DNA from 3 places in the Shewanella marisflavi genome. Region 1 is predicted to be linked to each of the others. Evidence: predicted binding sites of a transcription regulator. Region 1 holds the regulator's gene; each other region holds the start of a gene.
What was found. Region 1 encodes LexA, which represses DNA repair genes until DNA is damaged. Its sites were predicted from a motif close to TACTGTATNNNNATACAGTA; they were not measured.
Positions count from the first base shown of each region.

Region 2: the regulator LexA is predicted to act here: its motif matches at 2,705-2,724, upstream of CFF01_RS10400 (YebG family protein).
Region 3: the regulator LexA is predicted to act here: its motif matches at 2,618-2,637, upstream of dinG (ATP-dependent DNA helicase DinG).

Region 1 covers NZ_CP022272.1:124,708-128,994, forward strand. The annotation lists gene coxB (cytochrome c oxidase subunit II) at 1-729, opposite strand, end outside; gene CFF01_RS00585 (cell division inhibitor SulA) at 1,125-1,634, opposite strand; gene lexA (transcriptional repressor LexA) at 1,631-2,248, opposite strand; gene yrfG (GMP/IMP nucleotidase) at 2,369-3,043, opposite strand; gene nudE (ADP compounds hydrolase NudE) at 3,141-3,686, shown strand; gene cysQ (3'(2'),5'-bisphosphate nucleotidase CysQ) at 3,738-4,287, shown strand, end outside.
Region 2 covers NZ_CP022272.1:2,376,716-2,381,002, forward strand. The annotation lists gene prc (carboxy terminal-processing peptidase) at 1-985, opposite strand, end outside; gene proQ (RNA chaperone ProQ) at 1,016-1,657, opposite strand; gene CFF01_RS10395 (GAF domain-containing protein) at 1,933-2,391, opposite strand; gene CFF01_RS10400 (YebG family protein) at 2,410-2,694, opposite strand; gene CFF01_RS10405 (paraquat-inducible protein A) at 2,938-3,564, shown strand; gene CFF01_RS10410 (paraquat-inducible protein A) at 3,557-4,189, shown strand; gene CFF01_RS10415 (MlaD family protein) at 4,176-4,287, shown strand, end outside.
Region 3 covers NZ_CP022272.1:1,567,378-1,571,664, reverse strand. The annotation lists gene CFF01_RS06895 (DNA polymerase II) at 158-2,524, opposite strand; gene dinG (ATP-dependent DNA helicase DinG) at 2,662-4,287, shown strand, end outside.

The sequences.
Region 1 (4,287 bases):
GGCTTCGGAAAGAACCTGTACCACGATAGGCATAAATCCATGGTCTTTTCCGCATAGTTCGGCGCATTGGCCACGATAGATGCCGGGTTTGTCGATGCGGGTCCAGGCCTCGTTGATAAAGCCGGGGTTGGCGTCTTTTTTCACCGCAAAGGCGGGGACCCACCAAGAATGAATTACATCCTCTGAAGTCATCAAGAAACGAACTTTACGGTTAACCGGGAGGACTAACGGTTTGTCGACTTCAAGAAGGTAGTGCTCGCCTTTGGCTTCTTTGCCCTCTATTTGGTCTCTTGGTGTCGACAATAGGCTGAAATAGGCAATGTCATGATCAAAGTAGCTGTAATGCCACTTCCATTGAGAGCCAGTAACCTTAATGGTGAGGTCCGCATTACTGGGGTCTTCCATGGCGATAAGTGTCTTGGTTGCCGGGATGGCCATCACGATTAAGATCACGAAAGGGACAATGGTCCAGGCGATCTCAACCTTGGTGCTCTCATGAAAGTTTGCCGCAACGGCACCCTTTGAGCGTCTGTGGTTGATGATGGAATAGATCATCACCCCAAAGACGACCAGGCCTATGGCACAGCAGATATAGAGAATCGTCATATGCAGGCTAAACACCTGATTACTGATCTCTGTGACCCCTGATGTCATGTTAAGGGGCATATCGGCTGCGAGTATGGTGGGCGTAATTAGCAACGCCAGCAAACAACACAACACTTGCTTCACTAGACTTCTCCTCTGTCAATTGCGAAGGCAACTACAAAGAAGAGCCACACAGTATGTCTCGGCTCTATGCAAACTCTTCAGTTCCCAAAAAAGCAACGATGACTTCAAAGTGCGTCGGTGGTGAATCTTTTGTTTTGCTGGTGGTAACCACGCTTGCACTTACGGCTGAATATATCAGACGAATTTCAGCTCTTAGGGCGATGTGGTGCAGATTTATTCGCCGCTCAAGCCGACAACCAAATTGTTCGACATAACAAATAATCGTTGATATCTACTACTAACTTAATGGCTGTTTAAATATTGATCAAGATCACTTTTATTTTATTTTGCTAAATAAAACAGATACAAAAACGCCCCTTTCGGGGCGTTAGTATGGAAAGAATTGGCAAGGATGATCAGTGAAGAGAGGTAAACTGATTGGCGGCCTTGGTACCAAGATCCTCTTGGCTAAAAGGGTTGGCAGGTAAGTGACTGTTCGCATCTTCGATAACCACCCCTAAGGCGCGGGTGTTTTTTGCGACGATCTGCAAGCGGCGATTGTCCCGTGCATCCAATGATTGTGTCCAGCTGATCACTGCACTGGATGTACCACTTGTGAGAGCCTTCTCCATAGCCCAAAGTGCTTCAACTTCATCTTTGGTGTGTACCAGCAAGATGCGATCCATCCGCACGCCGCCGTCGGCCAGCATCTGCTTATAGCCAATATTGGGTGGGCTGATCAGCACGACCCATTGCCCTTGCTGGCTGAGTCTCGCCAGTTCAGGTGTAAGACTCTGTAACTCTTGCTTGCCCTGAGTCGAACTGGAAACCGTTGAAATAGTGTTCTTGCTGCCGCTTTTAAGCGAACTGTCGAGATCGATCCAAAGCCCCGGATGACGAGGTGCCATGCCCATGAGATTATTCATTGCCAGTCTCCATTACGAATCACGCCGACGGCTAAACCTTCTATACTCAGGCTCTGAGTCGTCAGGTCAACAACGATAGGTGAGTATTCTTCATTTTCTGCATGTAGATAAACTGTGCTGCCACGCTTCTCGAAGCGCTTGACCGTCACATCATCCTCTACGCGAGCAACGACTATCTGTCCGTTTCTTGCTTGTTCGACCTTATGTACCGCTAGCAGGTCGCCCTCAAGGATGCCGATATCTTTCATACTGTCGCCCCTTACACGCAACAGAAAGTCTGCACTTGGGCGAAACATGCTCGGGTCAACCTGGTAGTGCTGTTCAACATGTTCCTGTGCCAGAATCGGCTCACCGGCTGCTACCTGGCCAATCAGAGGTAAACCGAGATCTTCAGGCTCTTCCTCTTGAGTCAGCTTAATGCCGCGAGAGGTGCCCGGCATGATCTCGATGCAACCTTTTTTGGCCAGTGCCTTAAGGTGCTCTTCGGCGGCATTCGCGCTCTTAAAGCCTAATCGGCGCGCAATTTCGGCACGGGTTGGTGGCATGCCCGTGTCTGCAATATTGCGTTTTATTAGCTCTAAAATCTCGGCTTGTCTTGGTGTTAAGGGTCTCATGATTAATCCTGTCTTTCCATACAGTACCTGTCAGTATATACAGTATTTTATACAGTGCAAGTATTAACCAGTTTTTCTATCAATCAGCTCAAATGGTTAGCGAGTTAACCCCACGAATATTTAGCCAGTAATCGTTTTCTCAAGGGAGATCAACAGCTGATGATAATCATCGATGGCGGGAAAATCGGTAAAGGTTTTGTGTGGCTTTTGGCTGTCGGGATTCTTGATGCCGAGTTGATAGCCAACTCCTGCGGTTCTGGCAGCCTGCAAGATGGGTTCGCTATCGTCGATAAACAGGCAACGGCTTGGATCTAGGGAGAAGCGCTCAAATAGGCTAAGCCAAAACTGGGGATGCTCTTTGGGGTAACCAGTGTGGTGGCTTGAGAGCATATGATCTAACCCGGAAGCCAGCTCGGTATGTTTGAGCTTTAATGACAAGCTTTGTGGGTGTGCGTTGGTGACTAAGATACGCTGCTTGTTGCGCCTGGCAAGTGCCGAGAGAAAGGGCATGCTGTCTTGGCGCAGTTGGATTCTGTCTACCAGAGTGTGGTGCAGGGCAAGAATATCTAGGCCAAGCTCTTGCTGCCAATATTCCAGACAATACCATTCTAAGGTGCCAAATACCTTGGCATAGGCGGTTTCGACCAGTTGCTGCGCCTCAGATAAGGGGATCTGTTTCTCTTGGCACAAGGCTTGAGGAACCAGGCTGAGCCAGAAGTGATTATCGAAATGCAGATCCAGCAGGGTGCCATCCATATCAAGCAGCACAGTATCTATCTTATTCCAGGGAAACATAAAGGTGTGAAAAAAATTCCTTGGTGAGAGTTGTGGATTAGGCACATCATAGTAAGATTGAGTGGTTAAGCAAACGCCATTTTTATCAGGAAGTTTCATGCCGGACAAAAAGCCGCAGATCCTACATGCCGAAGTTGTTGCACAAAGCCGTCTATTTCAGATTGAGCAGGTGCATTTAAAATTTTCGAATCAGGTTGAGCGTCAGTATGAGCGCATGAAAGGCAATGCCCGTGGCGCCGTCATGGTGGTGCCTGTGCATGGTAAAGACCTCCTTTTAGGGCGCGAGTACGCGGCGGGAACCCATAGCTATGAGCTTGGCTTCCCTAAGGGCTTGGTTGATCCAGGTGAGAGTCACGCCGAGGCGGCCAATCGAGAGCTGCAAGAAGAGATAGGCTTTGGCGCCCATAAGTTGACCCATCTGATGGAGCTAAGTCTGGCGCCAGGCTATTTTGCCAGCAAGATGCAGATCTTCGTAGCCGAAGATCTGTATGAGAGTCGACTGCAAGGTGATGAGCCAGAACCGATAGAAGTGGTGCGTTGGCCCTTGAGTCAGTGGTCTGAGCTGTTATTAGAAGACGACTTTTCCGAGTCTAGAAGCGTTAGCGCCTTGTTTTTGGCGCAGAAACATCTAAAACTAAAGTAGTTAATCTAAACGATAAATAGGCATTGCCAGATGTAGGCTGTTGGAGTTGTGATGAAGCCAGAAGAGTATATTGAGCAGGCGATAAGTATTGCCATCGAGGCGGGAGAGGCGATTAAGACTATCTACCTCGACGGAAGCTTCGAGCGAGAGGTAAAGTCTGACAATACCCCTGTGACCTCTGCCGATATCGCGGCGCATAAAATCATCTCTTCACAGCTTGAGCGCCTAACGCCTGATATCCCCGTTTTATCCGAAGAAGATGCTGATATTCCTTTCTCTGAGCGCGCCGACTGGCAACGCTACTGGTTGGTCGATCCCTTGGATGGTACCGGTGAATTTATTGCCGGCAGCGGCGACTTCTCGGTGATCATCGCCCTGGTTGAGCATAACCGCCCTATCATGGGGATCGTTTATGTGCCCATGACGGACGTGGTCTATTATGCGGTGGCGGGCCTGGGTGCCTACAAACGTAGCAGTAAGGGTGAGGTACGTATCGCCAGTAAACAGCTCACCACTGACGATGAACCCTGTCTGCGCTTGGCGGTGAGTCGCCGTCAAGATCCTCATTCAGTGCTGAAGTTATTCCATCATCCTAAACACT
Region 2 (4,287 bases), 2.1 Mb from region 1:
TAGCCGCTGAGCCCCCCTTCTTAGGCAGGATCTGCAAAATCACCTTGCTGCCTTTAGGGCCCTTGATCAACTCGACCACATCGTCCAGTCGCCAGCCGATCACATCGACTATCTCTTTACCTTCCTGGCCGACACCCACAATACGATCTTCCGGCGCCAGTTTTTCACTGTTAGCCGCAGGGCCACCAGCAACCAGGCTCTTGATCACCGTATAATCATCATCCATCTGTAATACCGCGCCTATGCCTTCAAGGCTTAGGTTCATCTCCATCTGGAAACGTTCGGCGTTGCGAGGTGACAGGTAACTGGTGTGTGGCTCGACGCTACGAGAGAAGGCGTTCATCACACCCTGGAATACATCTTCACTCTTGGTCTGACTCAGACGCTTGATGGCATTGTTATAACGCTTCTCAAGTACCTCAACGATCTCATCCCAGTTCTTACCGGTCAGTTTAAGGTTCAAGGCATCGTATTTAACACGTTGACGCCACAGTTCGTTAATTTCAGCCTCATCTTTCGGCCAGGCGGCTTCATCTCTGTCGTACTGGTAACTATCACCAGGGAGATTAAAGTCCATCTCCTTATCCAGCAGGGATAACGCATAGGCGAAACGATCGTAACGACGCTGCTGCACCAGATCGAACATCTTATAGGCCGGCGCTAAATCACCGCTCTTCAGCATATCATCGAACTGATTTGAATACTGTTTGAAACTGTCGATATCGCTTTGAAGCAGGACATTGCGACGGTAATCGAGCTGCTTAAGATAGCGCTCGAACACCTGCTGTGAAAAGGCATCATCCAGATCGAATCTGTGATAATGGGCGCGAGTGAACAGGCCTGTCACTCGCTTGCTTGCCACTTTATGTTGCGGCTCTTGTGTTAAAGAGGGCAACTCGCTAGATGGAATACTGGGCGTCAGTGCCCAAGCCGAGAATCCTACAAATATGCTGGCAATGGATGCTGCCAGAGTGAGTTTTCGCATCAACAAGTTACTCCTTTATACGATGAACAGTTATAGCAGGATATGTTCTACAGGTACTTTTACCGTCAATCCCGAATCTAACTGCACTTGAACATCTTCTTTCTTGATGTCCAGAATAACGCCTGCGACAGGCGATTTACCTAATTTGACACTCACGCGTTGATTTGGTTTCAACTCGGTGAGTACGGCAGGACTTAAATTTTGCGCCTCAACTTGCGGCTTAGTCACCTTAGGAGCAGGCTTGCTGCGCTTAGGTAATGGCTTTTTAAAGGCCTTCTTTTCTGCCTTAGGGCCTGGCTTGTCAGTCTTCTCCGCAGCGGCTTTCGCTGCACGCTTAGCCTTGGCCTTCTCCTGACTTTCTTTCAGTGTAGCCTGAGCATGATCAATATGCTCTTGCTCCAGCTCGCCACACTCATTACCGTCAAGATCGACACGCTGCGCCCCAGCTTTAACGCCTTTAAGATAACGCCAGCTACTGGTGTAACGGCGCAAGGCGATTCTTAATTGCGTTTTACTGACTTTAGAATCATCAGCTAACCTTTCAGCCAAGTCTTGAAACAATCCTATTTTTAGAGGCTTAGTTTCACCTTCAGCGATAAAGCATAAAGGAAATGTTTCATATAAATACGCAAGAATTGCGTTGGTGTCGGTCAACTTTTCTGTTGATTCCATCATTACTTCCACAGTTTAAAAGGGACTATCACCTTGTCACGTTATGGCGTGGGTCGGCGTGTCGTTCATATTGGTTAGACATCGGGTCGTTAATTAAGGCATTTCAGCCCTCGACCGCACAATCCAACATACCTTATCAATTACATTAAACAAACGCCAAGTATTCATTTCAACTAATGAAATGTAAAAGCGTGTGATTTTGCATTCATCAAGCGGCCTATTATAAAGGTGCGCGAGATGAAAGCGACCATCAATTGTGCAAAATTGGTTGTAGTTTAAGCAAATAAAGCCTTTTCTAGGCTTTTTACGCAGGACTCCAGCCCCAATTGATCTTTCTCATCGAAACGGGAGAAGGATGGACTATCAATATCTAACACGCCAATGACCTCTCCATCACGGCGCAGCGGAATTACAATTTCTGAATTACTTGCCGAATCACAAGCAATGTGCCCTTCGAAACTATGCACATCGGCAACGCGTTGGGTGCTATCTGTTTGAGCAGCAGTGCCACACACCCCCTTCCCCATAGGAATGCGCGTACAGGCTACTTTGCCTTGAAAAGGCCCCAGGATCAGTTGCTCACCTTGAAGCAGATAAAATCCCACCCAATTGATATCCTCAAGGTGCTCATTAAGCAGCGCTGAGAAGTTCGCTAACGCCGCGATAAGGTTATCTTCCCCGGCGAATAAGGCGTCAACTTGACGGGAGAGTGTCGAATAACAAGGTGCAGTCATACTATTTTCCTAACTATATTAAGTTTTTGCTTCAGCTTTTTTCGCCGGTTTCTTCGCGGGTGCGGTCTTAGTGGTCGCGCCGCCTTTTAACAGGCCCATTAACTGATCTTTATTTTCTGCCATGTAGAAACATAGCTGCTCGATTGCATTTTCGTCTAAGCCTAAATCAACTTGCTCGATAAAAGGAAGAAGATTATCTGCAATATCGAGCATCTTATCGTAGGCATCGGCCTCCTTCTTAGATGTGAATGTCATCTTCTCCACCCCTTCTCTGACTACGACAAATTTCGTTATAACTGCCATATCACCCTCACACTGTTTTTATATACAGTTGTAGAATCTCATAAATACAACTTCTTATGCAAGTATCAAACTTTATCTGATAGAATCTGCTGCACTATTGGCTCCAGTTTAAGGGGTATCCTTAATAAGGATTTCAATAGATTGGCTATAGTAATATCTTATAGGCAGTAGATTACTGGTCTATATCAAGAAATTGCTCGTTAATAGATGACCATAGCAAACAGGAAACGCCCGAATATAAGTATGAAAACAGAGGTGTTAGACAAGAGTATTGTGCTTTGCCGCGCTTGCGATCTCGTCGTAAGAAAGCGCGCTTTGCCTACGGGCGTAAGGGCTCTGTGCCCCCGCTGTCATACCAATCTATATGATACTCCCTACTGTTCCATCAACGGCATGCTAGCCCTTTGTATTACGGCGTTGATCCTCTATTTTCCCGCCAATTTTTTCCCTGTGCTCGAGATGCATTTTCTCGGTAGTATTCGTACCACCACCATCACTGGCGGCGCCATGTCGGTCGCGTCGCAAGGCTATTGGGTCGTGGGCATAGCAGTATTGGTCGCGGCGGTCATTGCACCAGGACTGCTAATATTATCCATACTGAGTCAGATACTTATCATCAAGTATCGATTGAAAACCCCCTTCTTTCGCGCCATCTATAAGAAGTTGCTCAAACAACACAGTCTTCTGGCACAGCTTTCTATGTTAGAGATCTACATGATCAGTATCTTCATATCGGTTTTTCAGCTTTCAGATTACACGGATCTCTACTTCGGCATAGGTACCTTCAGCTTTACCATGCTGTTTATTATGGTTATTTTCATGCAGCGCGAATATGACATAGAACATATGTGGAGTGTACTGGATGAGTAAGCAAGTACAGTCAGCACAGGGCGAAGCACTGGGGTTAACTAACTGCCCAACCTGCAAATTTTTATGTCATGTAGAACAGGGCACCTGCCCACGCTGTGGCCAACCCGTGCAAAGTAGGGATCGCACCAGCGTGCAAAAAAGTTGGGCCTTATTGATCACCGCTGCCATCTTATTATTTCCGGCCAACCTCTACCCCATCACGATTATGACCAGTCAGGGGCAGGTACGACAGGACACCATTTTGAGCGGGATCAGCCATCTGGTGCATCTGGATCTCTTACCGATTGCCATTATTCTTTTTACCGCCAGTATCTTAGTCCCCATGCTAAAAATCTTTGGCCTGGCACTATATTTGACCGCCATCAGTTACCGCTTGCCTATCTCGAAAAAGACACTGATGACCGGCTTTCATATAATCGAATGGATAGGCCGCTGGTCTATGTTAGATCTATTTGTGATCTCCATTACCGCAGCGCTGATCAATATGGGACAGATATGGGATGCCAAACCCGCGCCAGCGGCCACCGCCTTTGCCTTAGTCATTTTGCTCACACAACTTGCCGCAAAAGTATTAGATACACGTTTACTCTGGGACCGATTGGAATCGAAAGATGACACAAATTGAAACACCAAAAGTCGTTAAGAAAAAGCTCTTCTCTCCCATCTGGTTGCTGCCGTTAATTGCGCTAGCACTTGGGGCTTGGCTCGGTATTAAGAGTATTC
Region 3 (4,287 bases), 1.4 Mb from region 1:
ATTTCAGTTCAAGATTAGCAAAAGATCAGCACCCCCTCAAAGATGAAAATCACAATAACCGTGCCTTTTTTCACCAAATTAACTAAAAAAATTCAGAAAACTCAGACTTCATACTAATTGTTAACAAGTACACACTATCTACTCAACGTGAAAACAACTAAATTAACGTCATTTGCTTGTCCACAAGATTATTGAAACTAGTGTTTAAAATTGAAAGTATAGGATCAGAAATAGGTGCTATTTGTTTATCCAAATAGTACTGATAATCGATTTTTCCGACACGATACTGCACGGGTTCAGCGCCATTTTGTGTCATCAGATAACTGATCTTAGCGCCACGCTTGCCGTGCTCCTTTTCCCCACTACGCTCGCACCATATTGTCGCGGCCTTCACATGAGGTGATGATTTAGCAGTATAGTCGACAATATCCCTACGCAAACGTTTTGAGAAAATGAGTTTGTCATCCAACATCCCTTGCTGTAACTCGCTAATGATCCGTTTGAGATACGCCACCACATCCAGTTTGGCAAACAGTCGATAGTAAATCTCGGCCTGAATTTCTCGCGCTAATGGACTCCAGTCACTCCTGACCTGCTCCATACCCTTAAAGACTAACTTAAGCTCTTGCTCCGATGTTCGATAGGCGCCCACATAACGCTTCTTAGACCCTAAGGTTGAGCCCCGCAACGTTGGCATGAAAAACTGCTCAAAATGGCGCTCATATTCGAGTTCTAAATAACATTCTAATTGATATTCTTGCTTTAACTTGGCTCGCCACTTCTGGTTAATGCTGTCAACCAGCTTGCGAGCAAAGACGTCAATATCGCCCACTCGTTCAGGCTCAGCCAGATGTACAAAAGTTGAATCCGTATCGCCATAGATAACCGTTAACCCTTGCTCTTCAATCCATTGCTTTGTCTGTTTCATGATCTCGTGACCACGCAAGGTGATCGAGCTTGCCAGTCTGGCATCATGAAACACACATCCGCGAGACCCAAGCACCCCGTAAAGAGAGTTCATGATGATCTTAATCGCTTGAGACAAGGGACCATTCGCCTCTTGTTTGGCTAACTCCCGTTTCGCCGACAAGCTGGCGATCAGCTCAGGTAAGATCGGCTCCCGACGACTAAACTCGGCCCCCAGAAAGCCAGGAACTGTGTCTTGACCTTGTTTAAGCCCTTCAATCAAGCCTTTGGGGTCGATTAAAAAGGTTCTAATAATTGATGGGTAAAGGCTCTTAAAGTCCAATACCAATATGTGTTGGTAAAGGCCGGGTTTTGAGTCCATCACATAGCCACCCGGACTCTCAATGCCATCACTTACCGGCGCGCTTGGCGCCACATAACCGGCTCGATGGAGATGGGGTAAATAAAGGTTATTAAAGGCTGCAACCGATGCACCCACCCGCCCAAGCTCCAGTCCGGTCAGGCGTGAGCGCTCTAACGCAAAGGCTAACAGAGAGGTTTTTTCAAAGATCTCCCACACAAGGCGACAATCGGTAATATTGTAATGTGCCAGCGCCACTTTATCGTGAAGGAACAGACTGGTGATCTCCTGGGCGCGCTGACTGACGTTGTGAATCGCTTTACCTTCCCCCAGCAGCTCACGTGCTACGTTCTCCAGGCTAAAGCTATCAAATTGATAAAATGCGGCTTTTAACCAATCGATACCATCGAGCACCACACGCCCTGGCAGCACCAAGGTTTCCGGCCTAAATTTATTTTCGACTCGCCAGGATAAGCGCGCGCCGCAACGTCCCAGGGTGAGATCTATCCCAAGCAATTTTGCCCGGCGATAGAGAAGTGCAAGGTCAAAGGTCACTACCGCCCAGCCAATGATGATGTCGGGATCCTGCTCTTTAAACCATTGCAGCAGAAGCAAAATTAGCGCGCGCTCATCCTCAACCATCTCGAGATAGTCAGCTCCGGCTTGTCCCGCCTCGCCCACCATGATGACTTGTTGAAAACGCTCTCCACTGGCCGACTGACCAAATAAGCCGACGCTATATAGTTGCCCCTCCACAGAGCATTCAAAATCTAAGGAGACGACTGACATGGAAACCTTGGCATCACTTCTCCGCCCCCTGTCAGCCAACAGTGTCGGTATCCCCTGCTCTGTTGCTTGCCATTGCCCCACAAATTCCACATCGAGGGCGATATAACGTTCAATCAAATAACGCTGCTCGGCGCGCAGTTCCGATTCGAACAACGCCACACCTTTATCCGTCGCGGTGCGGCTAAGGTGTCGGAAACTTTGGTTAGAGGAAAAATAAAGCGCACTTACTGGCTCATCATCGAAAGTTTTCAATACCAGCGATTCTTGCCTTACCCCAGTATCTTGCAGTGCTGTACCAAGCGCTGCGAGATCTTGTGTGCGGCAAAAGCAGATACGCTCACCATGGGGAACGATGACCCGCACAGGACCTTGAGGAGTTCTAAGATAATAATGCAGCTCGTTAGCAAAATGATGACGAGTGAGTATTCGTCCTTTTATGCTGACAAGCAGCGAATTAGCGTCGCGCAAATTAAACTATTTCCATTTATTTCATATCTTTAGATTAGGTAACTGTAAATAAGTCGCCAAATCATCACATCAATGCTTCTTAGGCTATGTAATCACTGTTATTATGTACAGCATTATTTGTCCAGCACTATGCCTTCATGTTATCTGCAGACGTTAAAACCCAGATCCGTACCATTTACAAAGATATCGCCGCGGCCTTACCTAACTTTAGGTCACGCCGGGAACAAAACTATATCGTTGCCGAGATCTCAAAGACGCTTGCAGGAGAATATGACAAGCACAGACGGATCATAGTCGTGGAGGCTGGCACAGGTATAGGTAAATCCTTAGCCTATATTCTGGGAACCATCCCCCTGGCGCTTGCCAGTAAAAAGAAAGTCTGTATCGCTACCGCCACGGTTGCCCTGCAAGAACAGCTGCTTAACAAGGATCTGCCCTTCTTTTTACAGCAATCTGGGCTCAATTTTAGTTTTGGTCTCGTCAAGGGACGACAGCGTTATGTTTGTCTGGCCAAATTGGAGATGCTGATCGGCGGCGATGACGGCACTCAGATGGCGATGTGGCAAACCAAACCGGATCACAGTCAAGTAGAACTATTGCAAAGCTTGCTGAAAGATTTCCATGAGGGTCGCTGGAATGGCGAGCGAGACACCCTCACCCAAGCATTGCCAGATCACCTGTGGCAACAGATAGCCTGTGACAAGCACAGCTGCCACCGACAACTGGCTAGCCACAGACAGTGTCCTTTTCATAAGGCCCGAGAAGATATCGACACCTGGGATGTATTGATCGCCAACCACAGTTTGCTGTTTGCCGATCTTGAACTGGGGGGCGGCGTGATACTGCCTGACCCAGAAGATCTCTACTATGTCATTGACGAGGCGCATCACTTACCAGTGGTCGCCAGGGACTTTTCTAGCGCCCAAGCAACCTTGAGAGGCGCTATCGATTGGCTTGAAAAGGTCGGTAAAACTAGCGCTAAACTGCAAAATCAGCTCAAGAGCAACCATATCATAGCGCCAGCTCAGGCAATGCTTGATCACATCAATGAGCTCACCAGCCTACTCTCCAGCGTCGCCCAATATTGTGATGGTCAAACGGCCGGGTTTGATAACCCCGAACGTCGTATTCGGTTTGAGCACGGCAAATTGCCTCAGGCTTTAACCATACAGGCGGAAAACCTGGCTACTGCCTCAAATGGGGCGCTTAAGCAATTTAACAAGATGTTGGCACTGCTTAGCGAAGCCATTAAAGATGGCGAGCTACCCAAGCATCAGGCTGAGCAGCTGCTGAGCGAAACCGGATTTATGCTTCAACGTCTGGAAAACCTGCAAAAGCTCTGGAAGATGATGGCCAAGGAGGACAATAGCAAAGGCGCCCCTATGGCGCGTTGGGTAGAACATATTGTCGGCAAGCAGAGCGACTACCTGTTCAATGTATCCCCTATCGAAGTCGGCTTCATGCTGGAATCCCTGCTGTGGGAAAAGGCTGCCGGTGTCGTGCTTTGCAGCGCGACATTAAGGGCATTGAACAACTTTAATCACTTTACCCATCAGGTTGGCTTGTCCGTCAATGATGGCAGTCGATACCTGGCCATGGACAGCCCGTTCGACTTCCAACAGAACGCCACCCTCTATCTGCCTAAGATGCGCACTGAACCCACAGACGATCGCTACACAGATGAGTTGGCCGAGCAGATCCTGACCCTGATCGATGGTGAAATGGCGACCCTAGTGCTATTTGCCTCCTACTGGCAGATGGAG